Linked DNA regions of Pirellula sp. SH-Sr6A. The protein of the gene in region 1 interacts with the protein of each later gene in a pairwise test. Links are inferred from orthologs where the notes say so. Each region holds a gene or a part of one and is shown in the gene's direction. Other genes may lie near its edges. The genes, in order: dnaX and dnaE.

What was found.
Region 2: the proteins of dnaX (region 1) and dnaE interact in binary tests that used the Escherichia coli proteins (3 or more experiments, as listed by UniProt). The link is inferred for Pirellula sp. SH-Sr6A from one-to-one orthologs.

What each region holds. Positions count from the first base shown.
Region 1 is NZ_CP011272.1:5,475,821-5,491,096, reverse strand. What follows is about bases 7,708-10,616. They hold dnaX (DNA polymerase III subunit gamma/tau), read left to right. Parts: upstream 7,708-8,113; coding sequence 8,114-10,120; downstream 10,121-10,616. Other genes in these bases: ruvA (Holliday junction branch migration protein RuvA), read right to left, coding at 10,172-10,616; VN12_RS21335 (DUF6265 family protein), read right to left, coding at 7,708-8,008. Outside these bases: VN12_RS21370 (exonuclease SbcCD subunit D), read right to left, coding at 1-693; lpxD (UDP-3-O-(3-hydroxymyristoyl)glucosamine N-acyltransferase), read left to right, coding at 904-1,983; VN12_RS21360 (LpxI family protein), read left to right, coding at 1,976-2,827; VN12_RS21355 (hypothetical protein), read right to left, coding at 3,023-3,472; VN12_RS21350 (hypothetical protein), read right to left, coding at 3,581-3,838; VN12_RS21345 (SMP-30/gluconolactonase/LRE family protein), read left to right, coding at 4,016-4,960; VN12_RS21340 (hypothetical protein), read right to left, coding at 5,055-6,482; more of VN12_RS21335, read right to left, coding at 6,635-7,707; more of ruvA, read right to left, coding at 10,617-10,807; crossover junction endodeoxyribonuclease RuvC, read right to left, coding at 10,804-11,364; VN12_RS21315 (PQQ-binding-like beta-propeller repeat protein), read right to left, coding at 11,361-12,944; VN12_RS21310 (carboxy terminal-processing peptidase), read right to left, coding at 13,131-15,218. UniProt on the Escherichia coli protein: Part of the beta sliding clamp loading complex, which hydrolyzes ATP to load the beta clamp onto primed DNA to form the DNA replication pre-initiation complex.
Region 2 is NZ_CP011272.1:5,137,926-5,154,456, reverse strand. Bases 4,560-8,723 are described here. They hold dnaE (DNA polymerase III subunit alpha), read left to right. Parts: upstream 4,560-4,941; coding sequence 4,942-8,523; downstream 8,524-8,723. Other genes in these bases: VN12_RS20055 (hypothetical protein), read left to right, coding at 8,534-8,723; VN12_RS20065 (hypothetical protein), read left to right, coding at 4,560-4,880. Also shown: excinuclease ABC subunit UvrA, read left to right, coding at 1-4,331; more of VN12_RS20065, read left to right, coding at 4,422-4,559; more of VN12_RS20055, read left to right, coding at 8,724-9,253; VN12_RS20050 (cofactor-independent phosphoglycerate mutase), read right to left, coding at 9,267-10,487; VN12_RS20045 (homoserine dehydrogenase), read right to left, coding at 10,531-11,895; VN12_RS20040 (tRNA modification GTPase), read left to right, coding at 12,000-13,367; VN12_RS20035 (helix-turn-helix domain-containing protein), read right to left, coding at 13,389-14,900; tRNA glutamyl-Q(34) synthetase GluQRS, read right to left, coding at 14,928-16,052; VN12_RS20025 (hypothetical protein), read right to left, coding at 16,077-16,531. UniProt on the Escherichia coli protein: DNA polymerase III is a complex, multichain enzyme responsible for most of the replicative synthesis in bacteria. This DNA polymerase also exhibits 3' to 5' exonuclease activity. The alpha chain is the DNA polymerase catalytic subunit.

The sequences.
Region 1 (15,276 bases):
CGCATCGTGGTTCCCATCCACTTCCACAGTGTAACAACCATGTGCACCGCTTTCTTGGAACGATCTCCCTTGAGGCGTTCCGCAGACCCGCATGTGGGGAGCTTCACCATGAAGCGTTTGTCGCTGATGATTACCTCCCAAAGCCCAGTAGTCGATTCGTTGACTGATGAGTGTATCCCGTTCCGCCACACCGTGAGCCAAGCCAATGGTGTAGGTATCGTCTTCATCCATTTGGAATTCGGCGGCGCGAATCGATTCGCGACCATCATTGGATCGGCCGAGGATGGTGGCGAGAGGCGTTCCGTTTCGACGATAGATAACCGGTTCGACTTGCTTCTTGGAAAACAAATGAACGTTGGGTGGGAGGCTGACGGCTTCGGGCCATCGTTCGGGATCGTCCACCGTACCCGACGCCCAGAAGACCTGAATTTTGTTTTGATTTAGCTTTTCAAATTGTTCCAACAGAAAAGCGGGCCCCGCTGCGCCGCACGAAACGGGATTCAGAATATCCCCTGCGAGCAGCACGAAGTCGACATTCTCGACAATCGCAGTCTCGAAGATTGTCTCGGCCGCCTTCCATGGGGCATCGACCAATTGGGATTTGAGATGCTCGGGCAGATCGAGCAAATCCTGCATCGGGCGTTCTAAATGAAAATCACCTGCGTGGATAAACCGAATCGACTCTTTTGCCATCGCCCCCTCCCTGGTGCTGCGAACCGCGGCGTCCTACCTATCTTGCGCCGCGCGTTAGTTTAGTGGAATTGCGAAGACTAAGCCAACATCGATTTAATGGGTAGGGGAGGAAAACTGCGTTGATTTTGGTAATTCAGATCACGTATAGTCCCGCTCATGAATCCCCTCTGCGGAAGCAGGGTCAATCCTCGGACAGAAAAGGACTTCAAGATGACCGCCATCGATCTTGCAACGCTAGCAAACCGCGTCCACGGCGAACTGTTCGCGCGAAGCAATGAATCTCAATCGAACGTCCCTTTGATCACAGGGGCCTCTCCCCTTGCGGATGCAAAGCCCGGCCACATCACCTTGATCGATAACGAGAAGTACCTCCCGCGATTGGAGAACTCCCGTGCTGCAGCGTGCGTGACAAGACAAACCTTTCCCAATTGCTCGATTCCCCAGATCGTGGTTCCAAACCCACATGAGGCTTTTGCCCAAATCTGCCAGATCTTCCGGCCCGCTTGCATTGTACGCTCGGCGACAGGCATCCATCCCACCGCGGTGGTTGCTGAAACAGCCCAGGTGAGTCTCTCTGCCGTCGTGGAGGCACATGCTCACGTGGGCGACCACTCTCAGATTGGAGACCGAACCCATATCCATCGCGGTGCCACGGTGATGGAGGGATGCAAGATCGGTGAGGATTGCCAGATCTTCCCAGGCGTTGTCCTCTACCCAGGCACGGTGCTCGGCGATCGCGTAGTGCTTCATGCCAATTGCGTGCTCGGTGCGCATGGATTTGGTTATCGCATGGTCGATGGAAAGCATGTTTCTACCGCTCAATTAGGTTGGGTCGAGATCGAGGACGATGTCGAAATCGGTGCGAGCACCACCATCGATCGCGGAACCTTTGGCGCGACGCGAATCGGTGCGGGGACCAAGATCGACAACTTGGTCATGATCGGCCACAACTGCTCGATCGGTAAACACAATTTGATCTGCTCGCAAGTCGGAATTGCGGGGAGCACCTCCACCGGTGAATATGTCGTGCTCGCTGGTCAAGTTGGATTGCGGGACCATATCCACATCGGTTCGCGCACGATGGTTGGAGCGCAAAGCGGCGTCGCCTCGGACGCCCCCGAAGACCAGATCTTGCTCGGCAGTCCCGCCATCCCTCGGATGGAGCAAGCCACATTGTTCGCTGCCATCAACCGATTGCCCGAGATGAGAAAATCTCTCAAACGACTTGAAAAGCAAGTCGAAGCACTGAAGTTGGATGCAGCATCGAATGAATCGGGCTCGAATGAATAGTTCGCAAACCGTTGGGATTGTGGCAGGCTGGGGCGAGTATCCCATTTCCGTGGCGAAGGCGTTGCGGGAAAAGGGATGCCGCGTGGTGATAGCAGCCATCCGAGACCACGCATCCCCGGACATCGAACAAGTAGCGGACGCCACCCAATGGGTGGGAGTGTGCAAGCTTGGTGGGATGCAACGCTTTTTTGAAAAAGAGCGCGTCGAGCAAGTTTGCCTATCGGGAAAATTATTCAAAGAGACCATCCTCTTTCATGGTTGGGGATGGATGGGGCACTTACCGGACTGGGAGTGTATCAAAACAATGTTTCCACTTCTTTACTCGCGGCGAGCCAACACGACCGACGACTCCCTCTTGGGCGCAGTCGTCCATTCCTTTGCACGCAAAGGTATGACGACGATCCCCGGGACCGATTATGCCCCGCAGCTTTTGGCGGAGGCAGGCGTGCTGACTCGCAGGCATCCAACGGCACGACTTCAGGCGGACATGGACTTTGGCTGGCGAATGGCTAAGGAAATGGGGCGACTCGACATTGGTCAGAGCGTGACCATCCGCGATCGGAGCGTCCTCGCCGTGGAAGCGATAGAGGGGACCGACGCATGCATCACCCGAACCGCCTCGCTGTGCCCGCGCGGCGGATTCTCGCTGGTCAAAGTGGCAAAGCCTCAACAGGACATGCGATTCGATCTGCCCACTATCGGCCCACGAACGATCGAAACGATGAGAAAGGCAGGGGGAAAAGCCATTGCCATCGAAGCGGGGAAAACGATTCTGCTAGACCGGGAAAAGACTCTGGCCGCCGCCGAAAAAGCCGGAATTGTTATCGTCTCCATCACCCAATAAGGGAGGCGAGGGCCGATCCCGCTGTTGCCCTGAGCTCGGTCCGAGACCTATACTGACTGCAGGAGTTGTTGATGTTCCAGAAGTCTGTCGCCATTTATTTAGTGCTCTTTATCGGGGTCGGTATCGACCCCGGCTGCTGCTTGCGCGCCTGGATTTCCAACTCCTTCGCCTCGGCACTAACTGCTCCATTTTCCATTAGCAAACTTCACTCCGGTACAGGTCCCTCTCGCGACGGTTCGGCTTGTTGCGCCGAAACGTGCTGCGTGCAGGACGAAGGGCGAGCCGAAGAACATCGAACAGCCCATGTCGCGACCGACGAATCAAGCGATTGTTCGGTCGACGCGTTCCCATCTTCTTGCTGTCTGCGTCACGCCTCCAAGCCACCCGTCGGTGCATGCCAATGGGATGGTGAAGAGAGTTGCCGATGTAAGTTGTCCAAACCTTTAGCGACCTTCTCGTATGATGGCACAGCCTGGACACCGATCCTTCTTTCGGTTTGGATCGAAGAACCCATTGCCCTTTCAGCTGGAACTTTTCCAGCTCCTCGCCAAGGGATTCCCATCTGTAATACGAGCCCGCCGGAGCGGCTGGCGGAATTGTGTCGATGGAATTGCTGACATCGAGCAGATCGATCGGCATTTTCATTTCTATTGTTTGACACAGTTTTGGTTCAGGATTTACACAGATGTTCAAAATGAATTTAGGTTGGTTTGTAGCTAGTTTTGCCGCGTTGGTACTCGTCGTAGGTGTGACCTATGCAGCGAACCAAAAGAGTTCGATTTCGACCGCCAAAGCGGAATGCGTTTGCGCCCAATGCTGCGAGGGCGGCGTCTGCTGCTGCGAAACGGGCGTCTGCACTTGCGAAGCGTGCGCATGCGACTGTTGCGTCAACAAAGCAGGTTGCTGCGAAAAGGGAGCGTCATGCTGCTCCGAAAAAGCGGAATGCTGCAGCGTTCCCGCAACCACCGAGTGCACCGAAGCTGGTGCTTGCAGTGGTTCGGCTTGCAGCATGAAATAGTAGCGCGAAACCTCGATTAAAAGGCCTGTTCCATGCAGTCGTTTTCGGCTGCTTGGAACTTGGCTGGGGAGTGATTGCGATCCTCGAATGCGAATCGCTCGATCCGAGAGTAGAATACTTCTTCTTGAAACGGAGTTGTGTGTTTATCCTCTCACTCAAAGACTTAGACGATGCGTGCATTTTTTCTATCGACGATTCCCTTCCTCGTGTGCTTTCTCGGTGCATTTGCATCGACCCACTCGAGCTGCTCAGCGCAGGATTTCCCAACTGCTGGACCTGTAACGAAGGTTCACGACGGTTTTCAATTCACAGAAGGCCCTGCCTACGACGGCAAGAAATATCTTTACTTTACAGACATCCCCAACAACCGAATCCTTCGAACGGATTTGAAGGGAAGCCTCGAGGTCTTTCTGGAGCCTTCAGGCAAGTGCAACGGGCTGATGCTAGACGGGAAAGGGACCTTGATTGGCTGCCGGATGGACGGTGAACTCATTGCCGTGGATACCACTTCGAAAAAGGTTACCACGCTTTCGGGAAAGTACCGAGGCAATCGCTTCAACGCATGCAATGACTTGGTCATCGATCAACAGGGGGGAATTTATTTCACCGACCCTCGTTATGCGGCCCCTGAACCTTGGCCACAAAAGGTCGAAGCGTTTTACTACCGATCGCCCAATGGTGACGTAACCCGGCTTGGCGAACAATTGACTGCACCGAACGGCATCATCCTAGCACCCGATGAAAAGACCCTTTATGTTCTGCCGAGCATGCAGAAGGAACTGATGGCCTACGAAGTCGTCGCACCAGGCAAGATAGGTATCGGCAAGGTTCTTTATGAGATCAAACAGCCGGCAGGAAAAACGAATTCAGGTGGAGACGGTCTATCGGTGGATGTCGATGGGAATCTCTATTTGACCACCGATTTGGGGATTCAAGTTGTCTCGCCACAAGGGAAGCTGCTGGGGATAATACAATTGCCAGAACAACCTGCGAACTGCGCATTCGGCGGGCCCGGCAACAAGACCCTGTTTGCCACGTGCAGGACTGGCCTTTACAGCGTCGAGCTTGCCAAACCGGGACATGTGTTCCCTGGAGTGGTGTCGCTTCAGCCCTAGAACCGGCTGGGTCTTTTAGAGAGTCGAGCGGTCCTGGAGACTCGCTCGACGGATTGGCTACCCAAGTATGGAGGCGTGTTCGCGTATTGGAAGATTAACGAGTGGATGACTCTGCGTTCTCGGCGGTCGCAACCTCCAACGCTTTGCGATCGATCTTCTTCGGCCAGTCGATCAGCTCAAAGGTGCTCACAACCTGAGCGTCTTCCGATGCAAATGTTTCCATCTGCTCGGCATTGAGCATGAAGACTAAGACGGCACGACGGCCATTGTCGTTGGATAAGTGGTAGTGGATCCAAACGATGTCCACGCCCTGAACCGTTCCTCGCGAGGTTACCTTGATGGCTCGGAGCTTCGAGGAGGTCAGACTTTCCGTAGACTCCAGCAACTCGGACATCATGCCTTCGAGCGACTTCTTCACATCGCTTACGAAGCCTTCCATGCTCAATTGTTTACCAGGCTCGAAGTCCACCATGTTGGTGACATTGCACTGCGCAACGCGTTGGTTATCGATAACGTAACGAAACGTTGCTTCTTCGCCATTATCTCGATAAGTCGTCCATTTTCGATTGGCGAGGAATCGGTAATATCCCAAGTCGGATTGGAATTGCAGGAGATCCGCGTTCTCTTTCGTCGGAATACGGGATTCGATCGACGCGAGAGACTCGCTGTTGGAGAGCTCCTCGATCGAAGCGCGGCGGATTTGAACTTGAGCCAGAACCTTGAAGCCAGGCTCGTACTCCCCGATGTCGCGCGTTTCTTCGAGGTTGGCCGCGAACCACGTGACGGAATGGGTCTTTCGGTCGACTTGTGCTTTGGCGTCCAAGACGATCGTCGTACCAACTTGCCGGATCGAACCCGAGACAGTTCCCTTGAGGTCGAGTTGAGCGGTGGAGTCGTTTGCATCGACCAAGCAGACGGTGATCTCACCTTCGAGAATGGCATCGAGTCCGAGAAGTCGACAGGCAGCCTCTTCGTCCATCTGCCATTTGTCACTGATCTTCACCTTCGTCTTGGTGGTGATCTTGTCGAGGAACATCGAATTGATCGGGGGTTCCAGCAAGTCACGCTCGGCCGCGAAAAGTGGATTGTCTAGACAGGCAGTCGAGAGTCCTTGGTCATTGCAGAGGCGAACAATATCGAGGCAGGTATCGCGCAGTTTGGTTTTCGTGATGTGCCGATCCACTTGCACTTCCGATTCCGCTTGGGCAACTCGTAGATACGCTTTGCTTTCGGAGAGGGGAGTGCTGAGCAAGACATCTTCCTCGTAGTCGAGGTTTGTAGTGGCCTGCATCGGAACCGTCTTGGCCGAGGAAGGTTTCCCATTGCGGCTGGTAGCATCTGCGATCTGACTTTTCAGTCTTACTTCGCCGTGCGTCTTGATCACGGTACGGACACGAAATCGATTTCCGACGCCAGAGCTATCGTCCGATGCGAAGACCACACGCCCTTGGGTTACCCCCATGGCAATGCAACCCAGTATCCAGTTTCGGCGGTTGAAAGCGGAAATGCTTGGCTTCGTCATAGCTAATTTGAATTCGGAGGCTATAGGTTCGGATCGATGCATCTAAAAAGTCCATCGACCCGAAGACGAGGCGAGCCTGAGGGGAACCCGAATAACCGACAAACTCTCTCGAATTTCTCCAAATACCCAAGAGCCCTAGAGGTGGCTTTTCCTCACTTAGAACGCTCGAATTCGAACATCAATTCCTTCGACGCTCCATCCTTTTGCTTCATGCGAACGATTGCCTGCATTTGGGTTGGGGAGACCTGGATATAGGTAAGGCCGTCAAAGTGAAAGCGATTGCCGATTCGCTTCACAAATGGAAACTCCACATACTTGTCCTTTTCCTCCCAACCGACCATGTCGGCTCCGAAGTGCTTCAGCTTCAAGGTGACAGAACGGCCTGATGGCGAAATCGTGAAGACCTCGCTGAACACGGGTTTGCCATTCTCGGCGAAGAGAAAGCTCCCAACTAGAGAGCCTGCGATCGGCTCGCTCCAGGTCTCGACACACTCTCCCCCGAGTCCTTTGCCTCGCCAACTCCCTGCGAGCCACGACAAGGCATCGGCGGTGATGGGCTCGGGCGATTCTCCCTGAGCGAGCGAGATGCACATCGGTTCCAGGCTCGAGCTCGATTCCCCCGATGCCAGCTTCGAAGTCAGTTTTGTGAGCCCCGCCAAATTCGCTTGGAGCTGAGTGCGAGCGTCGTTGTCCGTGTGATTGAGAATCCCGATAGGACCGCGGTACTTTGAATTTTGGATAGCCTTGAAGACCTCCACATCGCGATCCCCTTCACCTATGACCAGAATCTTCTTTCCAACTTGATCACCGGCCGTTTGCATGCCATTGACATTGAGTACCAGCAAATGAGGAGCAAGAAGCTCGAGGACTTCTGGAAGCCGATCGAGTTCATCGTGAGCATGATGCAGGTTGTAAACGATCCCAACGTTCGGGCGATCGATGGCACGAAGCAGTTTCACCATATTTTCTGGCTTCCCAAACCAACCACCATGATTGTAGAGTCCCACTTTGCAGCCAATCTCGGCAGCCGCGTCCGCAATCGGCCGAAGCCTTTTCTTTTCGGACTCGATAAAGGATGCTTCTTGTTCCGCAGACATCTTCGCGCCACCTCCTCCCATCACCCACAGCTGTGGATGAATCTTGTTCTTGGAGATGACCGAAAGAATGTGTTTGGCTTCATCGTTGAGCTGGGTGGGAAACCACCAAGCGCTGATTTCGATCCCGTGTTTTCGTGTTTGCGAGATTTCCTCTTCGAAAGTAGGTATGTGCTCCGCCCGGTAATCGTACGCGAACTTTCGAATCCCCAGGTCCTGCAGCATCTCGGCTCGCTCGGCAGGTGTTCGCTTTTTGCTGTCGAAGGGAACGATACACCACGCTATCAAATTCTCGCGTGAATAGAGCCCCGCAGGTGCCGTTGATTGCGCTGCGACGGGGGAAGAAATCCACCCCAGGGCGACCAGCCAGACAATGCAAGTCCAACTGAGTGCCTGCGATCGAGATGGAGTCGTAAGACATAGAGAGTGCATAGCAAGCTGGCCTCAGTGCAGCGGAGGGAATGGCTGTTGTCGTCAGAGTAACCGGAGTATACTCAACCCCGGAAGCGATCGACTACCCGCTGGACATTGTAAGACATGGAAACTCCCTTGGATGCTACGACCGGAAATCAGAAATACACGGTCGTCGCACGTAGGTACCGGCCGAAAACCTTCTCCGAATTGGTAGGGCAGTCGACGGTAGCCCAGGCGCTGCTCAATGCCATCCATACGAACCGGGTCGGACATGCGTATCTCTTTACCGGGGCGAGGGGGGTTGGAAAAACCAGTACCGCCCGCATTTTCGCGAAGGCGTTGAATGCTTCCGCGAGCGCTGACGGAGAATTTGACCCTCAATCCGACATCGCCCAAGCGATCGACTCGGGTGAGGATATGGATGTCATCGAGATCGATGGCGCGAGCAATCGTGGGATCGATGAAATTCGACAGCTCCGCGCCAACGCTGCAGTTCGTCCCAGCCGATCTCCGTACAAGATCTACATCATCGACGAAGTCCACATGCTGACAACCCAGGCGTTCAACGCATTGTTGAAGACGCTGGAGGAACCGCCTGGACATGTGAAGTTCATCTTCTGCACCACGGACCCAGAAAAGATGCCGATCACGGTATTGTCCCGGTGCCAACGTTTTGATTTCCCCCCCGTTCATACCGATCAGATTTTGGGGCGGCTTCAATACATTTGCGAAAACGAGGGTACCGAAGCAGACGAAGCCGCACTGCAGATCATCGCTCGCCGCGCTGCAGGCTCCATGCGTGACAGCCAGTCCCTACTGGAACAACTGCTCAGCTTTAGCGGTAATCGGATCACCGTATCCGATGTGCATGCGATGCTTGGAACAGCCGACGAAACGAGACTGGCTTCGTTCGCATCCAAAATGATTCAACGCGATGCGGCCGGAGCCCTCGACGAATTGAACGTCGCAGCAGGAGAAGGAGTCGACGTCGGTCAGCTCGCCGAACAACTTCTTGGTTATCTGCGGGACATGATGGTCGTGACGGTCGGGTGCGGTAGCGACCTTATCAAAACCGCGAATCCATCCAGTCTCGAGCCATTGCGAACCTGGGGACAACAATGGGGCGTCGCCTCGCTGATGGCTGCGATTCAGATTTTGGATGAAACAATCGTCAAGATGAGGCACAGCGTCCAGAGCCGTGTACTCGTCGAAATCGCCATCGTCCAAATTTGTCAGCTTCAAGATCTGCAGGCCCTCACAGACTTGGTTAAGGCCCTGGCGTCGGGGCAATCCCTCCCTCCCCCCCGGCCGCCCGTTCATACCACGACGGCACTACCAACGCCTCCTGCAGGATCGTCGAAGCCTGCAACTCCAGCGCAGCCAGTTGTTCCAAGCACAGGTTCCTCGCAACAAAAACCTGCCTCCGCTGCAGCATCGGAATCGACCGAAGCAAAAAAAAAAGATGAGACCGTAACGGGAGCCACGCTCCCTTCGAGAAACGAACCATCGCCCGGGACCGAGAAACCCGCCGCACTGACCGCCGCTGCGACTTCGCCGACGACCGCGACACAAGCGAACGACCAAACCGCAGCCCTGTCCGTGTCGAAGGAGGGGGAACCGACTCCTAAAAATCCTTCCGATACGAACGTCGCGGACACTCCCCTGCATCAACTGCGAGCCGCAGCGCAATCGATCGGTGGATTGATTGTGGAATGCGTCAACATGATCACCCGTGTCCAGGTCGCTGACAAAGGAAAATGGAGAGCTTTCGTTGCCAAGGAAGGTCGATTTGCGATCGATTATTTCCAAACTGCGGACAATTCCAGAAAGCTCACAAGCTCTCTTGCTGACCAATTCCGCGTCGAAGCAGTTCTTGAATTCACTCTCACCGATGAGGTCGCCCCGCATGTTGAGAGCAAAGCGCCGGCACCCGTTGTCGAGGAGTTCCGACCGAGTGTTCCTCAATCCCAATTGATTCGCAAAGCGATGACCAATCCCATCGTTCAGCAATTTGTCGAAATGTTCGATGGCCAGATCGTTCGAGTAGATCCAGCTCAATCGATCCGTCCGGTCATCGCGCAAACGAGCACTTCCGAGCCGAGCGAACTAATCGCCGACACCGACGAATAGTATTCATTGCAAAAGAAATGTTAGTGCCGAGGACCTACCCGCCGAGAATGGTCACTTCTGAGAGTTTGCTTGGCGTTGGTAGATGGCTTGTATCATGGTCTCGGTGTCTTTGAATTTCTGACCGGTCGCGAGAGCTTGTTCGATCAATCGACGGGCATCGGCTTCACCGTGTCCCAACACCAGCAACGCGGCAAACGTTTCATCGACAACCCCGGGCTTTTGCACCTCTGCGTTGGGCATTTCTCGGCGGACCAAAAGTGCAAAGCGAGGCATTTTGCGACGAAGGGTCGCAATGATCTTCTCGGCCGTCGCCGCTCCGATTCCGGGCAAAGTGGAAAGCCCTTTGGCGTCTTGCTGCTCAATCATGATCGCCGTGTCTTGCACCGGACGGACCATGGCACGAAGCGCTTTCTTTGCCCCAACTCCATCGACCGAACAAAAGAGCTCAAAGAAGTCGCGTTCAATCGTGGTCAAAAACCCGACCAATTTCGGGGTGAGACGCGACCCCTGTGCTGCGTTTCCATCGATGTAATGCAAGGTGTGGAGGGAAATCGATTTCCCCAAGTCGGCCTGCAAATGCCTGCGGGTGTACTCGGGAATCGAGACTTCGTATTCGAATGGCGGAATGTGAAGGGTCGCGGTGTCGTTAGAAAGGCTCAACAGCTGGCCAGTTATTTTCGTGATCACTTGGTTTTCCTGCTCTTGGTGATGATCTCTGCCATGGGGCCTTGAGCATAGTAATGGCACAGAGCGATGGCGAGAGCATCTGCCACGTCAGGGGGATCCGGAGGAGCTTTCAATTGGAATTGCATCTGAACCGCGCGCTGCATCTGATCTTTGGGGGCGCGGCCGTTGCCCGTCAAAAGCTTCTTGACCTTGGTCGGTTCGTAAGAATGGACCGAAATACCCTTCTGGGCTGCCGCGAGAGTCAGTACTCCGCGAGCGTGCCCCATGAGGATCGCCGTCCGAGGCCGCGCGTAATGCGAATAGAGCTGCTCGATCGCAACCGCAACGATTGGATAGCTCTCGATCACCTCCGATATTCCGCAGTGCAGCTCCAGTAGCCGCTTGGACATGGATTGATTTCGTGAGACACGAATCACACCTGCCTCAATCAATTTTGGACGACCGGGTGTCCATAGGATGACCCCATAACCCGTCACTGCGAGCCCGGGATCGATACCCAGCACATACGACGTCTCCGATCTCAGTCCCGACCTGGCATTCGGTGGCGTCGAACTCATGGCGGCACCGATTTCGATTGGATCCCCTCCTCCGAGGGAGAGAAGAAACAAACCATTTCAGAGCCATTGCGCATGAGAATAAAGGGACCTGCGACCGCCGGATAATTCCATGTAACTCCATCGAGCACATCGATCGCATGCAATTCCTTGCCTTGATCGGGTTCTACGAGGATCAACCGCCCATCCTCCGAAGTCACCATCAGCCTGTTATTCACCATCAGCAACTGGCCTTGCCCATATCGACCTCCTCGCCAAATTCTCTTGCCCGTTTCTGGTTCGACGCACTCGAGTATGCCATCGCTCAAACCGTACAAGCGGTCGGAGTGATAAATGGCATTGGTCAATTTGGTTTTCAAAATCCGATGATTCGCCCAAACGTCTTCGGCCGACCAAGAAGCAGGGCCATCGGTTTGCGACTTGCCAATGCGAATCAATTTCGATCCTGCAGCGTAGCCTTTTCCGAGCAGGATGCGATCCGATGAGCAATCGACAGGCGACGACGAACAGGCGTCCGCATTGGAATGGCTCTCCCAGGGTGAACTCCAGAGAACGTCGCCCGTCTCCACGGAGTGCCCAGCCACGATGCCTTCGTGAATCGCGACGATCTGTTCGACCCCTGCGAGTTTCATCAACATGGGAGAACCGTATGCGATTTGAGCAGCTCCCCCTTTCCACTTCACTTCACCCGAACTGGCATCCATTGCGATGAGCGAACCCGACTGATCGGTGTCAGGCTTTCCACCCAACGGGTAAATAACCAAAAGTTGCCCCGAAGACTGCACCAGTAGCGGAGAACCACTGCGTCCCCATTTGATGGATTGCTCCGACTCAGATTGACTGGCAAACCCCTCTCGAAGCAAGTCTTTTTGCCACTCGATGGTTCCCTGCGACGCATCTAGGCAAGCCGCGATGCCAACGGCGGTTTGGATCCAAAGCTTACCGTCTTGCCAAGTCGGTGTAGAGCGAGGACCTGTCCCACCCATAGGTTCCGTATGCCGTCCAGGAAACCGGGTTCGCCACTTTTCCCGCCCTGTTGCGAGCTCGTAGCAAACGACGGCTTCCTCGGCTGGGTCCTGAAGCAGGGTCCACACCATCCCGTCGGCAACGGTGATACCCGACCAGCCATCCGCCACCTGGACTCGCCACAAAGGAGTAGGCCCTTTCGCGTGCCAATCCAAATCGATCGAAGGTGACTGGATTTTACCGCTGCGATCATTACCGAGAAACTGGGTGAATCGAGCGTGCGTCGTCCAAGGCTTCAGACGCTCGACCGCTTCATCATGACCCGTCTGTCCGAGGCCTTCCCGGTCAGACGGGATCGACTGCGCACGCCATCGGAACGTTGGGACGAGCTCTCCGGTAAAGCCTCGAAACTCGAAGTAACGGGAAAACAATGCGATGGCCAAAATCACCGTCACCAAGTAGACGATTGTTGCGACCCACGGTAGTCGCCTCAGGATTCCTATCGTGAGAGCGAGCACGCCCACTGCGATCAACAATGCGGTTGCAATATTGGCATATTGATGATCGATTTCCTCGAGCGACCATCTCGCGACTGGCACCAAAAGCAAAACTCCCATCCCGATCCAGATCGAGAGGGGAGTTTTCTTAGATACTGAAGTTTTCGGAGCAGCGTCGCTCATAGGCTCTCTCGGGTTGTAAACCACTGGCACTGTATCCATGCCAAAAGGTCGCCACTGTCGCGCCCCCAAACCGTAGTGCATGACCGCCGGGGGAATGGCCCCGACGATCTACTTCGCTACGATCTACTTCGCTACGATTTTGTTGTTGCGACGGAGTGCTTCGACATAATCTTGGGTGACGTTCAGAACTTCTTCGTTATAGAAGTTCTTATAGAAGATCTTCCCTTTCTCTTCCTTCGCAATGATCTGCTCCTCTTCCACCTTTTCGGAGTTCAGTTCTTTGCGTCGAGCCATGTAATCCGACTCTTTCAAGGAAATGGTCTTTTCTTCTTTTTGGCGGACGTAGGAATCGATTCGAGCCAAAAGCTTTTCGAACTCGGGGTTCTTCGCGACTCGATCGTTGGCTGCATTTTGCAACGCCACCTTCATCGCCGGGTCGGTCATTTTGTAGTGCTTATGAACCTTGGCGGCGACTTTGTCCGCCGGGAGCGGATAGTCCAAGTCCGATTCGGAAATGTCGAGCTTGGCGGTGATCGAGGGGAGAACCACATCGGACGCAACCCCATCGAGTTGGGTTGATTTTCCGTTGGGGAGATAAAACTGTTGGATAGTCAGTTTTAAGCCGCCGTAGGATTTGGATCCACCGATACTCCACTCTTGAGCGAGGTCGCGGAGGGTCTGAACCGTTCCTTTACCATGCGTCTTGGGATCACCGACGATCAATCCTCGATCGTAGTCCTGGATTGCTCCTGCAAAGATCTCGCTAGCGCTCGCACTCATCTGGCTGATCTTTACCACGAGGGGTCCCGTCCAGATCATGCTGCTATCGGTGTCATCGAGCGATTCGACATCGCCACCAGGGGACTTCACTTGGACAACAGGTCCCCGTTCGATGAACAGGCCGGTCACGGCGATGGCTTCTTGGAGAGATCCGCCACCATTCTTGCTCAAATCGAGAACGATGGCATCGATCCCTTTTTGTTTGAAGTCGTTGATGATGTTGGTCAGGTCGCGGCGCGTGCTTCGATAGTTCCGAACATTTCGGCGAGCTGCATCCATATCGAGGTAGAAGCTCGGGAGGTTGATGTAGCCGATCCGATACTTCCCTCCATCGGGACGCATACCGTGTTCGATGATTTCGCCGCGCGCTGCCTCGTCTTCGAGTTTGATCAAGTCGCGAGTGATCTCATAAATTTGCGTTGCGCCGGTCCCGCCGGGTTTCACGTGGAGGCGGACGCGCGTTCCTTTCGGGCCACGAATCAGCGAGACGACGTCTTGCAGTTTCATGTCCGATGTTTCGACAACTGGCGAGCTCTCGTCCTGCGAAACGCCGACGATATGATCCCCTACCTTGAGCCGTCCATCCCGGTCCGCAGCCCCACCCGTAACAATGTTTTCGACAACCGTCTGTCCATCGTCGGGACGAAGGGTTGCACCGATGCCCGTGAATTCGAGCTTCAAGTGAACCCCGAAGTCCTCTTGTTCGCGCGGCGACATGTAGGTGGTGTGCGGATCCAAGGCATTGGTGAGGGAGGTCAGATAGATTTCCAACAATTCATCGACGTCGGTCTGCGACTTGGCCAAGTACAGCGTGCGATAGCGTTTGTGCAGCGTCTCACGAGCTTGCTCCAGCGTCTTGTCGTCCGCTTTGAGGGACAAGATGTTCAGCTTGATTGTTTTTCGAATACGATCCTTCAGTTCGGCTTCGTTGGCCGCCCAAGGAATCTCTTTGGCATCGGCAAGAATCGTTTCGTCGACGTTGAAGTCGTGATCTGCATCGATCTGCTCGTGGATGTAAGGCATCATCTCATCGAGGCGAGTCAGATAGCGTTTGTAGACTTTGTATGCAAATGCGACATTGTTGACCCGGATCAAATCGTCCAGTTTGTCGCGATAGACCAAGAACTCGTCGATGTCGGGTTGGATGAAATACATCTTGAGCGGATCGACATTGCGGAGGAACAAGTCGAAACCGCGAATCGACATTTCGTCATTGAATTGGGGGTGGGAGATATGCTCGTTCTCGACCAATCCCTTTACCATGCGAACGATCATGGCCGTGTTCGCTGGCGGTTCCTCCACGGCGGCGACTCTCGGCAATTCTTCCGCGACGGATATCGCGGGGACCGAAAAACAAGTCCCGCTGACCAGCAACCCAGCGATCGTCGCCCTTGCAAAAATCCGTGCCTTCCAATCCGCTTGCTTGCGCATTCTTCTTCGCCCCGGGGAGTCCATGGTAGGTAGTTTAGAGAGGACGGGTAGGATTTGT
Region 2 (16,531 bases), 330 kb from region 1 along the record:
ACGAAGACACGATGCGCATCGCGGACACCATCGTCGATTTCGGTCCGGGACCTGGTGTTCGAGGGGGGAAGCTAATCGCGTCGGGGACGCTCGACGACATTATTTCGAATGACGAAAGCCTGACGGGAGGCTTTCTCAATCGAACCCGGCGCATTCGGTCCCCCGAGTCGCGACGGCCTGGAAACGGGAAGAAAATCAAGATTCTCGGAGCGGAACATCACAATCTGAAGAACCTCGATGTTGATATTCCACTCGGGTGCTTCATCGCCGTCACCGGTGTGAGCGGCAGCGGGAAAAGCTCATTGATCACCGAGATCCTATCGCCAGCCATTCGGGGTGTTTTTCAGCGGGGTGTGGAAGAGTCTGGAAAGCACCGCGAAATCCAAGGGATCGAGCATATTGATAAGGTCATTGATATCGATCAAAGTCCCATTGGACGGACCCCGCGCAGCAACCCTGCAACCTATGTCAAAGTCTTTGACGAAATACGTTCCCTATTTGCCGAATTGCCTGAATCCAAACGGCGAGGATTCGATGCGGGCACATTTAGTTTCAATACGGAGCAAGGCCGATGTTCGGCTTGTGAGGGGCATGGAGCAGTACGGCTTGATATGGAGTTTCTCGCCGACCTTTGGGTTCCCTGCGCGGTATGCGAAGGAAAGAGGTACGACCGAGCGACATTGCAGGTGGAGTACAAAGGGAAATCGATCGCCGATTGCTTGGAGCTCGATGTCCAGCAAGCTCTCGAGCACTTCAGCGAGTTTCCAAAGATCGCGAGCAAACTAGAGACGTTGCACGGAGTCGGATTGGATTACCTCAAGCTGGGGCAACCGTCCCCGACCCTATCGGGGGGCGAAGCGCAACGTATCAAATTGTCCAAGGAGCTGAGTCGTCGATCGACGGGCAAGACCGTGTATGTGCTGGATGAACCGACGACGGGCTTGCACTTCTACGACATCGATTTACTACTCGGCGTGTTGCAGTCCCTGGTGGAATTGGGAAACACGGTGATCGTCGTCGAGCACAATCTCGATCTGATCCAAGCAGCCGACTGGGTGATAGACCTGGGACCGGAGGGGGGAGAGGCTGGTGGTCAGGTCGTTTGCACAGGGACTCCAGAAGAGGTTTCTCGGTGCAAAGCGTCGCATACCGGAAAGGCACTTGCACGGTATTTCGAGTCGCACCGAAAAGTATCGAAGAAAAAGAAAGCTACGCCGAAAACCAAAACGAAGAAGGAACAAAAAGATGCACCGGCGTTGCAGGATATTCACGTCGTTGGCGCGGAACATCACAATTTAAAGAACGTCGATTTGACCATCCCCCGCAACAGAATGACCGTTTTTTGTGGTCAAAGCGGCAGTGGAAAGACGTCGATGGCGATGGATACGTTGTATGCGGAAGGGCAACGTCGGTTTGTGGAGAGTTTGAGCCCGTATGTACGGCAGTTTGTCGGTCAAATGCCCAAAGCCAAGGTTGCTCGGGTCGATGGTTTGAGTCCCTCCGTGGCCATCGAGCAGCGGAATCTATCGCATACACCGCGCAGCACGGTCGGGACGGTAACGGAGATTTACGATTACGTTCGTGTGTTGTTTGCCCGTCTTGCCCAGATGCATTGCACGCAGTGCGATGCGCCGGTGAGCAGCCAGACCAGCGATCAAATCCTCGATCGCATTCGAGACTTAGCGGCTGCTCAAGGCACTGGCCGGGCATTGCTGCTCGCCCCGGTCGCCCCAAATGCAAACACCGACCTCACGAGCTTCCTCACATCGCTCCGCCAGCAAGGCTTCGTGCGGATGCGGATCAACGGAAAGGTGTATCCGCTCGACGATATACCCACCTTGCAATACCAGTCGCGAAATGAATTCCAGTTGGTGGTCGACCGGTTGCAGTGGGATCGGCTCGATCCTAAAAGTTTGAGGGACAGCGTCGATACGGCCCTCACGATGGGAAATGGGATTTTACAAATCGCCATGGTCGATGACTCAAGGTCAGAGGTGCACTGGGAGGTCAAAACGATGTCGCTGCAGCTCGCCTGCCACGCGTGCGGCATCTCATTTCAGCCCCTGACACCGCACAGATTTTCTTTCAATTCTCAGGTCGGCTGGTGCGAAGCCTGCCTGGGAATCGGTTCGATGCGCGGGATCGATCCCAATGCGGCTTTCGAAACAGAGAAGAGTTTATTGGAAGGAGGATTGCCAATTTGGCCCGATCTTCAATCTCCCCTCTCGCGAGCCATGTTGTATGCGTTGGGGCGTGAGACCGGATTGCCGTTGGATCGACCCATCAAACAGTTAACGGCCGGGCAACGCGCTATGCTCCTCAAGGGCCTTCCAAATCGTCAATTTGTTGTCACCCAAGGGGATTTGGCAGCGGCGATCGATCCGAATGCGGCTCCGAATTCGAAGGTGTATATGACATTTGCCTATCGAGGCGTTTACGCGGCTGTGGAATCCGCATCTAGTTCGAACATCCGCGATCGATACGCGTTGGCAAACTTCATCAACGAGGGACCATGCATTGATTGTGGTGGTGCACGGGTTTGTTCCGAAGCAGCCCACGCCCGATATCGCAATCATACGATCTCTGACATTGTCAAATTACCAATTGGATCGTTAAATGAACGGGTGCTCAGTTGGAAGCTTTCGAAGCGCGAGCAAAAAATTGCAGGCGAACTTCTGCGCGAAATCCAGCATCGCTTGCAATTTCTATGCGATGTGGGGTTGGAGTATTTGACCCTAGATCGCTCGGCGAACACCTTGAGCGGAGGCGAAGCACAACGTATCCGGTTGGCCAGTCAACTCGGCGCCGGATTGAGCGGCGTCCTTTATGTTTTGGATGAGCCGACCATCGGGCTGCATCCTCGTGATAACGATCGACTGATTCGGGCCATGAAGTCGCTTCGGGACCTGGGGAATACCTTGGTCGTTGTTGAGCACGATCGCGAGGTGATTGCGCAAAGCGATCAGTTGCGAGACTTTGGGCCGGCGTCCGGGCCGCTTGGAGGCAATGTGGTCGCGCAGGGTACTCCCGCACAAATAGCCCGCGCGAAGAACTCGGTAACGGGACCTTTTCTGAGTGGTAAAAAGAAGATCACACCCCCTTCAACCCGTCGTGTTTCCCTCGACGATGCGATCCACATATCCAAGCACGATTGGACCGATATCGCGATCACACCGCACGGTTGGTTAACGGTGAAAGGAGCCGAAGCGAACTCTCTCAAGGGAATCGATGTGTCGATCCCGATCGGTTGTTTCACCGCGGTGACGGGTCCGAGCGGAAGTGGCAAGAGTAGCTTGATCAACGGAATTCTGTACCCCGCCTTGGCACGATACTTTTACGCTACGGATGGTGTGCCGGGCCCCTTTCGCGAAATCAGGGGACATTTGCATTTTAAGAAAGTGCTCAAGGTAGATCAGTCGCCACTGGGGGCGTCTCCGTCAAGCAATCCAGCGACCTACACCGGAGTCTTTGATCATATTCGGCAGCTATTTCAACGATTGCCGGAAGCGAAAACCAGAGGTCTCACAGCCGGTCATTTCAGCTTCAACGTTTCGGGCGGGCGATGCGAGAAGTGCGAGGGGTTAGGGCAAGTATGTATTCAGATGCACTTTCTACCCGATGTTTGGATTTCATGTGACGCCTGCAACGGACGGCGGTATACCTCCGAGGTCCTCGCCGTGAAATTCAAAGGGCATTCGATCGACGATGTGCTCAACATGTCGATCGGGGAAGCGAGAGATTTGATGAGCGAGATCCCGAAGATCCATCACATGCTTTCAACCCTCTGCGATGTCGGGCTGGACTATCTCGCGTTGGGGCAAAGCGCCCCGACGTTGAGTGGTGGTGAGGCTCAGCGGGTCAAATTGGCAACCGAGCTTTGTCGCCCCAACAATGGGAAGACCATTTATCTTCTCGATGAACCAACGACCGGATTGCACTTCAATGACATCCAGAAGCTCCTTCACGTCTTGCAAGCCTTGGTGGATAGCGGGAACACGGTTGTCGTAATCGAACACAACCTCGATATCATCCAATGCGCCGACTGGATCCTCGACCTCGGCCCGGAGGCAGGCGAGCAAGGAGGAGAACTTGTCTTCGCCGGTACCCCTGAAAAACTGATCGAATATGCTTCGAATAGAAGCTATGGCGATGCGGAAGGGATCGCTTTGCAAGTTTCCGAAAAGAAGACAAGGGGACGCAAAGCGGCTTCGAAAACCGACATTGCATCATCCGCCAAACCGACGGGCCACCGCAGTTATACGGGCGAAGCGTTGCGAGAATTTTGGGAGGGGACCAAGCGGCCGTCCCGACCGCCGAGCAAGCCTCGATGACCCGTGCTTCAATTCCGTTTGGTCTTCGCTCCCCGAGGAGATATAACTGAGAGAAGTCTTATTGAATCCCTCTCTCCAAGGATCGAATCAGTGAAAATGCAGATCGTTACCAAGCTTTCGTTGCTTTCGTGGATGTGCCTCGCAGCTGCCATGGTGGGGTGCGATACCAAAGGGGATGTGACGGTGGAAGGAGCGCCCGATTTGAGCGAAATCGTCGCGCCTGATGTCGAAATGCCGACCCCTCATTCTCCCGCTGAAGCGGTAAAAACGGTGTCGGTGAAGATCGACACGATGAGCTGTGTCGAAGGTTGTTTCAACGGAATCCAGAGCGTCCTCAAAAAGCGGGAGGGCGTGGTGGATGTCGGGCTGGCTCCGCAGAAGAATACGGAGGGATTGATCGACAACTCAGTGATCACCATTTCGTATCGAGGGGAACTGGATCGAGCCAATATTGAAAAAACGATCCTGGGAGCCGGGTTTGACGGCGTCGAGTTTGTCGAGCCTTCCGAAGCGACCGCTACCGATTCGACGGGCGAGCCGACCAAGTAGTTGGTACGCGATCGATTGAGCTCCGATTTTTAGACCTTCTTGACGTAACCGTGGCGACCGAATGGAATCCAACACCCCTGCCCAGCGTCCGTTTGTTCACTTGCACTGCCACAGTCATTACAGTTTGCTCGATGGTGCAAGCCCGATCGGCAAACTGCTCAAGAGGGCCAAATCGCACGGCATGACCGCGTTGGCGCTCACCGATCACGGTAACCTGCACGGCTCTCTCGAGTTCTACAAGAAGGCTCGGGATTTGGGCATCAATCCTATTCTGGGGTATGAAGCCTACGTCGCGCCGGGCAGTCGTTTCGAACGGGACGCTTCCTCGTCGAAAGAAGCGGCGTACCATTTGACGCTGCTGGCTAAGAATCAAACCGGCTTTAAGAACTTGATCCGCCTCGCTTCGGCAGCAAGTCTGGAAGGTTTCTATTTCAAGCCGCGAATCGACAAAGAGATCCTGGCGAAGTACAGCGAAGGGATTATCTGCCTCAGCGGTTGTGTCTCGAGCGAGTTTTCGCGCGCGATCCTTCGGGGACAAGACACCGATGCGGCGATTCGAGACGCGACCCATGTCACCGAATGGTTTTCGAAGGTCTTTCAAGATCGATTTTTCATCGAGATTATGAACAACAATCTCGAGATCCAGCGGCAGCAAATGGCCGGGGCAATCGATGTGGCGAATCGAGTCGGTATTCCCTTGGTCGCCACCAGCGATGCCCATTATGTCGACAAAGAAGACGCAGAAGTGCAAGACGTCTTGCTTTGCATTGCAACGGGAAAATTCCGCACCGATACCAATCGCATGCAGATGGAAGGGGATCAGTTCTACCTCCGTTCGCCGGAGGAAATGTACCAGCACTTCCCAGGTCATGCCGATGCCGTCGCTCGATCGCAGGAGATCGCCAATTCGGTCGATATCGATTTGGAATTGGGTAAACGGAACTTCCCGACCTATCGGTTGCCCAATCCCGAAATCACTGCCGACGATTACTTGCGAGAGCTGTGTACCAATGGTCTCAAGGCCCGGTATGCGAAGAGTCCTGACATGCTCGTCGATGGCGAATTGGCAACGGTGGTTCAAGAGAGATTGGATCGCGAGTTGGGTGTGATTCGCAAGCTGGGATTCTCGAATTACTTTTTGATCGTATGGGATTTCGTCCGTTACGCACGTGAGATCGACGTACCCGCGACCGCTCGGGGGTCTGGAGTCGGTGCACTGGTGTGTTATGCGCTGTACTTGTCCCACGTTTGTCCCGTCCGGTATGACTTGCTGTTCGAACGGTTCTTGGACGAGAGCCGATTGGAGGCGCCCGATATCGATATCGATTTTTGCCAGGAGCGACGGGGCGAAATCATTCGGTATGTAAAGGAAAAGTACGGCGAGTCGAACGTAGCTCAGATTGGAACGTTCGGTACGTTGAAGGCGCGAGGGGCGATCAAAGACGTGGGGCGAACGCTCGGATTGCCGTTGAATCGGGTTGCTCAAGTCAGCGAGTTGGTTCCGGACGATCCTAAGATCTCGATTCAAAACGCGATGGAGGAAAGCGAAGACCTCAAGAAGCTTTACGAGAGCGATTCCGATGTCCGCGAATTGCTCGATTATGCGATGAAGATCGAAGGGATGGCACGCAACATCGGTACGCATGCCGCGGCCGTCGTGATTGCGGACAAACCCCTTACCGAATACGTCCCATTGATGCGCGTATCGGGCAAAGAGGACATTATCACCCAGTGGTCGATGGGGGACGTGGAAGCGGCCGGATTGCTCAAGATGGACTTTTTGGGCCTCCGCAACTTGACCATCCTTTCCAAATCGGTCGACATCATCGAGCAGACTCGAGGAGTTCGAATCGACCCACTCGATTTCCCGCTGGATGACAAAGAGACCTTTGAGTTGCTCAAACGCGGGGAGACGAAAGGGGTATTTCAGTTGGAGTCTGGAGGGATTCGCGACTTGCTCCAGCGTATGAAGCCCGACCGATTCCACGATATCATCGCGACCAATGCGCTCTATCGGCCCGGTCCTCTCGAAGGGGGAATGGTCGATGAATATGTCGCCGTGAAACTGAAGAAGAAGCAGGCTACTTATATCCATCCCGTTCTCCAAGAGATCTTGGAAGAGACCAACGGCGTGATGGTTTATCAAGAGCAGGTCATGCGGATTCTGAACCGATTGGGAGGAATCGAGCTCGCCAAAGCCTACACGTGTATCAAGGCGATCAGCAAAAAGAAGGAAGAATTGATCGCTGCCAACGCCGAGAAGTTTCTGGCGGGATGCCTGGAGAAAGGTCTAACCCGGAAGGAAGCCGAAGACTTCTGGAACATGATTCTTAAGTTCGCGGGGTACGGCTTCAACAAGAGTCATTCGACAGCTTACGCGCTCGTCGCATACCAAACAGCCTACTTAAAGACCCACTACAAAGTGGAGTTCATGGCCGCCTTGTTGACGGGTGATATTCCCAACCGGAACTTCAAACGAAAAGATGGTCTGGTCGAGCATATCGAAGATTGCCAACGGATGGGAATCGCTGTGGAGGCCCCCAGTGTCAATACATGCTCTGCCGACTTCAGCGTCGCCGATGGCAAGATTCACTTTGGCCTTTCGGCGATCAAAGGTTGCGGTAGTTCCGCTGCCGATGCAATTGCCACCGAAAGGAAAAAGAACGGGCCTTTCAAAAACATCTTTGAGTTTTGCGAACGTGTCGACGCAGCAGCTTGCGGCAAATCCACGATCGAATCATTGATCAAAGCCGGTGCCATGGATTGTTTCGGTGCAAAGCGGGCGCAGGTAATGGCTGTGATCGAGAAAGCTCTGCAGGGAGGAGCCGCGAAGCTGAAGGACAAGAAGAGCGGACAGATGAGTCTCTTCGACGATGTTTCGGCGGTCGCCGAAGAGGTCAAGGTGGTATTGCCAGATGTTCCGGAGTTTCCGGAACGTGAGAAACTGGCGATGGAAAAAGAAGTGCTCGGGTATTACTTGACCGCCCATCCCCTTTCCGAATATGCGACAACCCTGCAAGCATTTTGTTCGCATACTTCCTCGACGATCAAGAATGCGAAGCATCGTGACGAAGTGTTGATGGGAGGGATGATTTCCTCTATCAAGATGGCGTTTATCAAGAATCCGAAACCGGGGCAGTCAGCCAAGTACGCCAATTTCGACTTGGAAGATATGGATGGTTACGTTCGTGGAATATGCTGGCCAAGCGACTTTGAGCAGTTCGGCGAATTGATCCAGCACGATGCGGTTGTTTTGGCGCGGGGAACCGTCGACAAGCGAGGGGAAGGGGACGAAGTAAATTTCATCGTCAATGAACTTATTCCGATCGCTGAAGCGGACACCAAGTTCACAACCGGGATACACATTCTGTTCGATCAATCACGACACGACCCTGAATTGATGACGAAGATTCGCGAGATCCTGCGCGGGTATCCAGGCCAACGCGATGTGATGTTCGCGTTGCGATTGCACTCTGGTGAAACAGTACACATCAAAGCGACGAAACATCGGGTTGCCATCGATTCCGAATTGCGAACACGATTGGACGATTTGTTGGGACCCCCGAGCCATAAACTGCTAGCGACCAAGCCGAAGATGAAGAGCGGTGGTAGCCAAAACCAGTTCCGTCGATCTGCGACGTGAGGATTCGCGCATGGTTCTTGCGTCGTTGAAAAAGCCGTTTCTCATCTCCCTGATCGTTTCCATCGTGTTGGCCGCGTGTATCGGGATCGTTATTGTCTTGATCGGTCGATTTAGTCCTTTCGAGGCCCGGATCCTGTTCTCGACTTTGGTCATCGCTGGAGGGAGCTTGGGAGGGCTAGCATGCAGTCCTGGGTTGCGTAGAGAACTGTTCTCGGGGCGAGATCTCTTTGTCGAGTCGGTAGCGATCCTAGGCGTCGGGTTGTCGCTCCTCGCTACCTTGTTCAGTCTGGTACTCATATGGTCGGACCGGTTCGTTATCGGCTTTTGGCAAACGAACATGGTACTGGTGGTTTCTGCAATCGCCTGTGGCCACATCGTTCTACTCTCGCTCGCGAGATTAGCGAGTCGAGTTCAGTGGTTGCAGTTCGTCGCCAGAGGTGGCATTATCGCACTGGCAATTCTCATTTCGATGATGATCCTCGCTCCTGCATCGTTTTTCTTGGAGGCCCAAGTTCTCGCGGTGCTATCGATCTTCGTGACGGCCATGACAACGACAATTCCTGTGATGCACAAACTTCATCCTGCGGAAGTTGACGTGGACGTTTCGACGAGGTCCCTAGATCGTTCGGCACTTTCAGAGAGTCTCCAGCAATTGGATGCTGAAATCGACCGTGTGAAAGCTCGCCTCGCAGAATTGGAAGCGAAGCGAGCGAAGATCATTCGGGGCTAGCGAGCTGTCGTTTTTATCGTCCAGAAAAGCCCGCTTGGATCCAACTCGGAATCAATTTCCATCCATCCGGAAACTGAAGATTCGATTCCCCTGCTGCGACTTCATCGTAGCTCTTCGAACCATCTGCTTGAATGCCTTTACCGCATGTGGCAAAAGGTACCCAGCCGTGCGAATGCTTCTTGGTGCTGACCGGGGTCGGGTGATCTGGCATGACGAGAATGCGGTAGTCGCCGATCTTTTCCAACGCATCGAGAACGGGTCCGACGACGTGATGATCGATCGCTTCGAGGGCTTTGATCTTTTCATCGACTCGCCCCTCATGGCTCGCTTCATCGGTGGCTTCGACGTGGACGCAGACGATATCGTGCGTTTTTAAAGCTTCGATAGCAGCCTGTCCTTTTCCAGCATAGTTGGTATCGAGGTACCCAGTTGCGCCGACGACGTCGATTCGATCCCAACCGATCAAGGCAGCTAGACCTCGAAGCAGGTCGACGGCGGTGATCATGGCACCGCGGCATCCGTGAAGAGATTCAAAGGAGGGAAGTTGTGGAGTCTTTCCCAGTCCCCAGAGCCAGAGGTTGGTCGCTGGACGTTTGCCAGCAGCCACTCGTTTTTGATTGACCGGATGATCTTGGAAAACCGCTTGGCTTTCTTCCATCAGGCGACAGAGAAGTTCGCATCCGGGTCCCTTGGGGAAGTCGCTTTCGATCGATTCATCGGTCAGGTCGTGCGGGGCGGTCGTGCGCGTGTCCGACGAGAATGGAACATCGGAGGGAGACTGGCCTCGGTAGATCAAGAGATTCCTGTAACTGACACCTGGGACGAATTCCAACTGGGCGTTCCCCAGCTTCTCTTGAGCTGTCCGGAGCATCTCCGCCGCTTCTTCGCTCGAAATGTGATCCGCGGTGAAGTCGACCATAATCTGATCTTGGACGGTTACCAAATTGCATCGGATCGCCCAATCGTAGGGCCCGAGTTGGATCCCCTGCGCGGCGGCTTCGATTGGAGCCCGCCCGGTAAAGAACTCGTGCGGGTTATAGCCAAAGAGCGTCATATTTGCGACTTCGCTGCCAGGCGTGAAGACGCGCGGCACGTTGTCCGAACGTCCCACGACGCCTTGTTGTGCGATGCGGTCCATGTTGGGGATCTTCGCGGCTTGAAGCGGTGTCTTTCCGCCGATCGACTCGACAGGGAAATCCGCGCAGCCGTCCGGAATGATGATAACCCATTTCATAGTCGTGTCGTTTCTGATTGGAGGTGAAAAGGTCCTGTTCGCGTCATGCTTTATCCCCTTCGGAAACACGAAGATAAACGGCTTCGTCGCGCACGGAGGCTAAATTACGGATTTCGGTGTTGGCCGCCATGGCAGCCGATTCGGTCGCTTGGTGGGTCATGATCACGAGTGGGACAGTCAAAGGCGAACCCTCGCGTCCATCCCGCGACTCATCCGACGAAGAACCCGTTGTTTGCTCGGGCTCGGGCTCGTGCTGGATGATCGATGCGATCGATACTTGGTGTTTACCAAGGATGCCTGTGATTTGAGATAGAACACCAGGTTCGTCGGCGACGTGAAACCGCATGTAATAGCGGCCCTTGGAATGCTCGTAAGGTAGAATTTCGATTTTCGATTCCCGGTCGGACCAAAGTTCCAATCGCCGGAACGTAATATCGGTACGACCGGCTGCGGTATCGATCATATCGGCGACCACCGCGCTCGCGGTCGGCATCTGTCCTGCCCCTTTGCCGTGGAAAAACATATCTCCAACCGCGTCGCCGACGACCAAAATTGCATTGTAGGCCCCTCGAACTTCCGCGAGCGGACGTCCTTTTCGGATCAGCGTCGGTGAGACATGAAGTTCGAGCTGACCGGTTTCTTCGTGCAGGTGAGCCGTGGCAATCAGTTTGATTCGATATCCGAGTTCGGATGCATATCGCAAATCGGCAAGCTGAAATGCTTCCAAGCCACGGCGATGGATCTCTCTCCATTTCACGCGAACACCGAATGCGAGGTGGGCGAGAATAGCAAGCTTCTGCGCGGCATCGCTTCCATCGACATCCATCGTCGGATCTGCTTCCGCGTACCCGAGTTCCTGAGCGTGGCGAACCGCGTCGGCGTAGTCTTCCCCCTGCTCCTCCATCTGTGTGATGATGTAGTTGCTCGTACCATTGAGAATCCCGCGGAGCGAGCGGATTTGATTGGCAGAAAAGCATTGCGAAATGTTCGCAATGATCGGGATTCCCCCCCCCACGCTCGCCTCAAACGCGATGGTCCGACCCAACGCTCGAGCTCGATCGAAGAGTTCCTCTCCGTGTTCGGCAAGGAGCGCTTTGTTTGCGGTGACTACATCTTTTCCTGCATCGAGCAACTGCAACATGATCGTGCGAGCCGGCTCGATGCCCCCGACCAAGTGCGCGACAACTTCGATATTCGGATCTTGGAGGACGGAGTTCAAGTCATCCGTCAAAACCCCTTTGGGCAGTTGGATAGATCGATTCTTCTTCAGGTCCCGAACGGTCGCCTTTTCAAGCCAAAGAACGCGGCCCGCGTGGCGAGCCAAACGGTCCCCATGATCGAGCAGGAGTTTTGCCACCCCGGTGCCGACAGTTCCCATGCCGACAATGGCAACCCTTGTTTTCTCCATGAAAGAGCGTCATCCTCTGTTGGTGATCATCCGAAAAGGCACAATAGTAAACCAAGATCACGATCTCGCAAAGTTACCGTTCCGCAAACCGGGATGCCCAGGGCATGCAATTCGATACCGAAACGACCATCTGCGCCATCGCCACAGGCGAGGCGCCTGCCCTCCGAGGAGCGATTCGGATCACCGGTCCGGATACGCTGGCCATGCTCCGAACTCTTGGCCCGCTTCCTGAAAAAATCCCGTTTGCCCAACGAGTCGGGATGGACATCGACCTCGGAGAGCTCGGGCCGCTCCCCGTCTCGGTTTTTTGTTGGCCGGACTCCAGAAGTTACACCGGTCAGCCTTCCGCCGAATTGCACACGCTCGGTGCACCGGTCTTGTTGAGCGAACTACAACGAAAACTGATTTTGTCCGGGGTGAAACTCGCGCAACCAGGAGAGTTCACGCTCCGAGCGTTTCTGGCAGGAAGGCTGGACTTGACGCAATGCGAAGCGGTGCTCGGTGTCATCCACGCACACGACCAACGAAGTCTTGCGGTGGCACTGAACCAATTAGCGGGAGGGTTGGCCGCACCTTTGGCTGACACTCGTCGCGATTTGATCCATTTGTTGGCGGACATCGAAGCTGGATTGGATTTTGTCGACGAGGACATCCAGTTCATTTCACCCGAGCAGATCGAGTCGAGGTTGCTCGATGCCCTATCGAGTGTAGAAGGGATCCTCTCCCAAATGGACTCTCGCTCCGGACAAAAACACGAGTGGCAGATCGCTCTCACCGGTCCTCCCAACGCGGGCAAGAGCTCGCTTCTCAATGCCATTGCAGGCACCGAGGTCGCGATGGTTAGCCCGACACCTGGCACCACGCGTGATTACCTTCGTTACCGTGTCCAACAGTCCGATGTCGCGTTCGATCTGCTCGATACCGCTGGCATGGAAGAGTGGCAGGAGGACTCACCGCGCGGCCTCGCACAGGCATTTACTCGATCGCAGATCGAGCAAGCGGACTTGCTTCTTTACTGTTCTCCACACGATGAGTTGTCAGAACCAATCCCTGCCCCGGTGTTGAGTTCGTCCAAACCGATTTGGCTCATCGAAACAAAATGCGATGTATCTCGCCCTCACGGTGGGACACGCGATCGAAACGTCGAACGCATCGAGGCGCGATACGAAGTCAGTTCGAAGACAGGGGACGGTGTCGCGGAGCTTGGCCATGCCCTCTTGCATTGGGTACAGCAACAAAAAGCGGAACAGGCCGACGCGGTTCCGATGACGGTGGAGCGATGCCAAGGCGCTTTGTTAAACGCAAAGGGTGCGATCGCAGCCGCCCTCGATGCTGTCCGAGGTCGATGTGGCGATGAAATCATCGCTGCCGAAATTCGGATAGCGTTAGACGAAATTGGTTTGGTAGCAGGCACGGTCTACACCGAAGACGTGTTGGACGCGCTCTTCAGTCGGTTTTGTATCGGCAAGTAGCTACCCAAGCCAATTGGTGAATCAGTCATCGCGGATTTCTTCGAACTGCGGGAGATCGCCCTCGGCCTCCTCGTCTCCCGAGGTCGAGTCTTGGATCAGTCCCCATTGTTGCAATCGACGAATCATACGAGCGCGAGAAATGGATAGGAGTTTCGACGCCGCGGTGCGATTTCCTTTGCAATGCTCGAGCGCCTCCATGATAAGCTGCTTCTCAACTTGCTCGAGGACTTCATCGAGCGCAATGGGTTCGAGAGAAGGAGGCCGTTCAAAGTGGCTGGGGCTCGTACGGATTGCGATCGGAAGGTGGGATACGCCGATCTCGCCTCCCTCGGATTGTTGAATCGAAGATTCGAGGACGCTGGCCAACTCCTCGTAGCTCCCTGGCCAGGGATAGGCTAGCAACGCATCTTTTGCTGGAGAAGCGATCGTGAGGTGCCGAGAGATTTTCTCGGAGCGAATGCGAAGCCCTTGCTCCGCCAACTGCTGCCTTGCTTGAAACCAGCTTGCAATGATGGAATCCAAGTCTTCCAACCTTTCGCGAAGCGAGGGGAGCTCGATGCGGAGCGGTGAAAGACGTAACCAAAGGCGCAACCATAACGAGTTCGTGCCACGCGATTCGTGAAGCGGCTTACGGCAGCTCGCAAAGGTAACGAGCTCCGGTCTCGAGGCGAGATAGCGATCCAAGGCGAGCAGGAGTTCTTCTGGAAGTTCATCGAGTCTCGATAAAAAGAGACTGGCTCGGGACCCAAAGGAACGAATGACTTCATCCACCGCTTCGAGGACGCTTTCCAAAAGCGATCCATCCATAAGATGGCAGTCAACCCGGATGGTCGATCCGGGTTGATAAAGCAGATTCTTTCGCGAGGCACGCGTGCGGGCGAGCATGGCAATGAGGGCGTCCCGCTCTTCACAAACATCACCGATCAAGATGGTCGAGGTCTCGGATGCGCATGCCATTTCCCATTGCTGTCGCAGTAGTACGGCTCGTAGCGACTGTCCCGCGATTAACCATGGCCAAGGTAGTGACGATTCTCCATCGGTCGATTTTGGCAAAGGGCATTCGCGGCTGCCCGATTGCAATCGTCGATAAATATCGAGCAATCGTTCCGGCAGCCGAAGCACCAACAACGTACCTGTTGGCCCCGGTACGCCCATCCCGTCGCTATGCGGCTCCAGTGGTACAATCACTTTCGCCGTCGCGTCGTCCCATGACGAAACGTGAAGAGAACTCCGATCCCAAAGGGTGGGGGGAGCGAGCTGGGCGATCCAATCGGCGAGACGGTCGGTGGCGCCGTCTGGCTCGGTATCCGGTTGACCTTCGAGAGGTCGAGAATGAAAACGGCAGTTGAGACCAATCAAGTCCAAGGGAACGGAATCGGGCCCGCGAATTGATGCGATCCAAGCCAACATCGCTTCATTCGCGTAAACGAGAATGTCTTGCTCGTCTAGCACATACATCGGAATGTCCGAGCTACCGATCAGTCTGGCAATCTGCCGCTTCGCAATCGATTTATTCGGATCATCCGAGGACATACGAGGGAGCCTTGTCGTGAGGAGGTATCATGCGGGGCGTGGCAACAGAACTTGTACGGGGTCTTTTGGGATTCTATCGAGCAGCGTTCGATCCTGCCTGAGCATTGACTCCAATTCCCCGAGATCTATTTCTTCTGGGCGATCGATCCAGCCTAAGCTGTTTGCCAAAAACCCTAGTATCAAGCGATTGGAATAACCCTCGTCTCGAAGGGTGCAAAGCCGGGTGTCACCATGCCGTTTCGCGAGCCGCCTACCGTCTGGTCCAACGACGAGTGGCGCGTGAAACCAGCGAGGAGGGGCCCATCCCATCGAGCCGTAGAGAGCCAGCTGCCGATAGGTGCTGCTGACCAAGTCCGCTCCGCGCACCACTTGGTTGATTCCCATGTCATGATCGTCAACGACTACCGCGAGTTGATAGGCAGGTGGACCGTAGTTTCGAGCGACGACAAAGTCGCCCAGGGATTGGATCGGTGCAAGACTTTGTTTTCCAAGGAAATCATCCCACCACGTCATTCGAAGTGTCTCGCGATCGATTTCGGTCGCACCGCTCGGAAGGGCCGCGATCGAAGAGAACCGAAATCGCCATGCGTACTTGAGACCTTGTGCGTCGAGTCTTTCTGCATCGCATGCGGTGCGATACGAACAAGTGCCCGGGTAAACAGGCCCATCGACGGGATGGGGCATTAAAGTGGAGCTTCCCTCCCCTGGCGTCGGTTCGTGGGGGGCGCTCGCCGATTGTTCGATTTCGCTACGGGTGCACGTGCAAGGATAGATCACTTCCTTTTCGCGAAGCGTTTCCAAAATCGTTTGGTAGCGAGCCAATCGCTCGGACTGTAGCACGTATCCTCGTTCGCGAAGAGACTTTCCCCAAAAGATCTCCCTCGCTTGGTCTGACTGCCCGGACACTGCGGTCGCATCGACCTCTTCCATGCGGTCCCATGTTAGCCCGAGCCATCGAAGATCTTCGAGCAACAGTGACTCGGCACCAGCCTTGGTGCGCGGAGTATCCAAATCTTCGACTCGCAAGTAAAGTTTGCCTTGATTGCATCGCGTCAGCATCCAAGCCACGAGATAGGTTCGAGCGTTACCCAGATGTTGGGCGCCCGTCGGAGAGGGTGCCAGCCGACCGATGGTTGGAGGATTCGGAGCCATGGGATTATTCGCAGTCACTCATGATCATAAATCGTTCCATGGTGAAACGTGCGAACCGCTATTTCGGCCTCCGGTTAAGGTGATAGAGATGCCGGGCAGTCTGCGCTGAAACGCGTCGATAATCGATTCCGCCGCTGCCCCTTCGGGTAAGGCCAAAGCGACGCTTGGCCCCCAGCTGCTTTGCGCAGCGCCCCGGTATCCCAATCCTTTTGCCGTTTCGATGATGCGTTGGATCGATTGAGATCGATAAACACCTCCCTGCACCTTCTCAAACACTTTCCCAGCTAACTGCCCATATTGGCCAATATGGTGGTCCCACCTTGTCCAATCGTTCGACTCGAGGGCGGGCACCAGATGTTCTTCGATCAGAGAAAGCATGGCTCCCCGGCCCGCATTGGGGTGCTGCGAGCAGACTTGAAACATTTCCTTTTCAGCATCGCCGGATTCCCCTTCGGTGTTCCTGTCTCGCAACAAGAGAA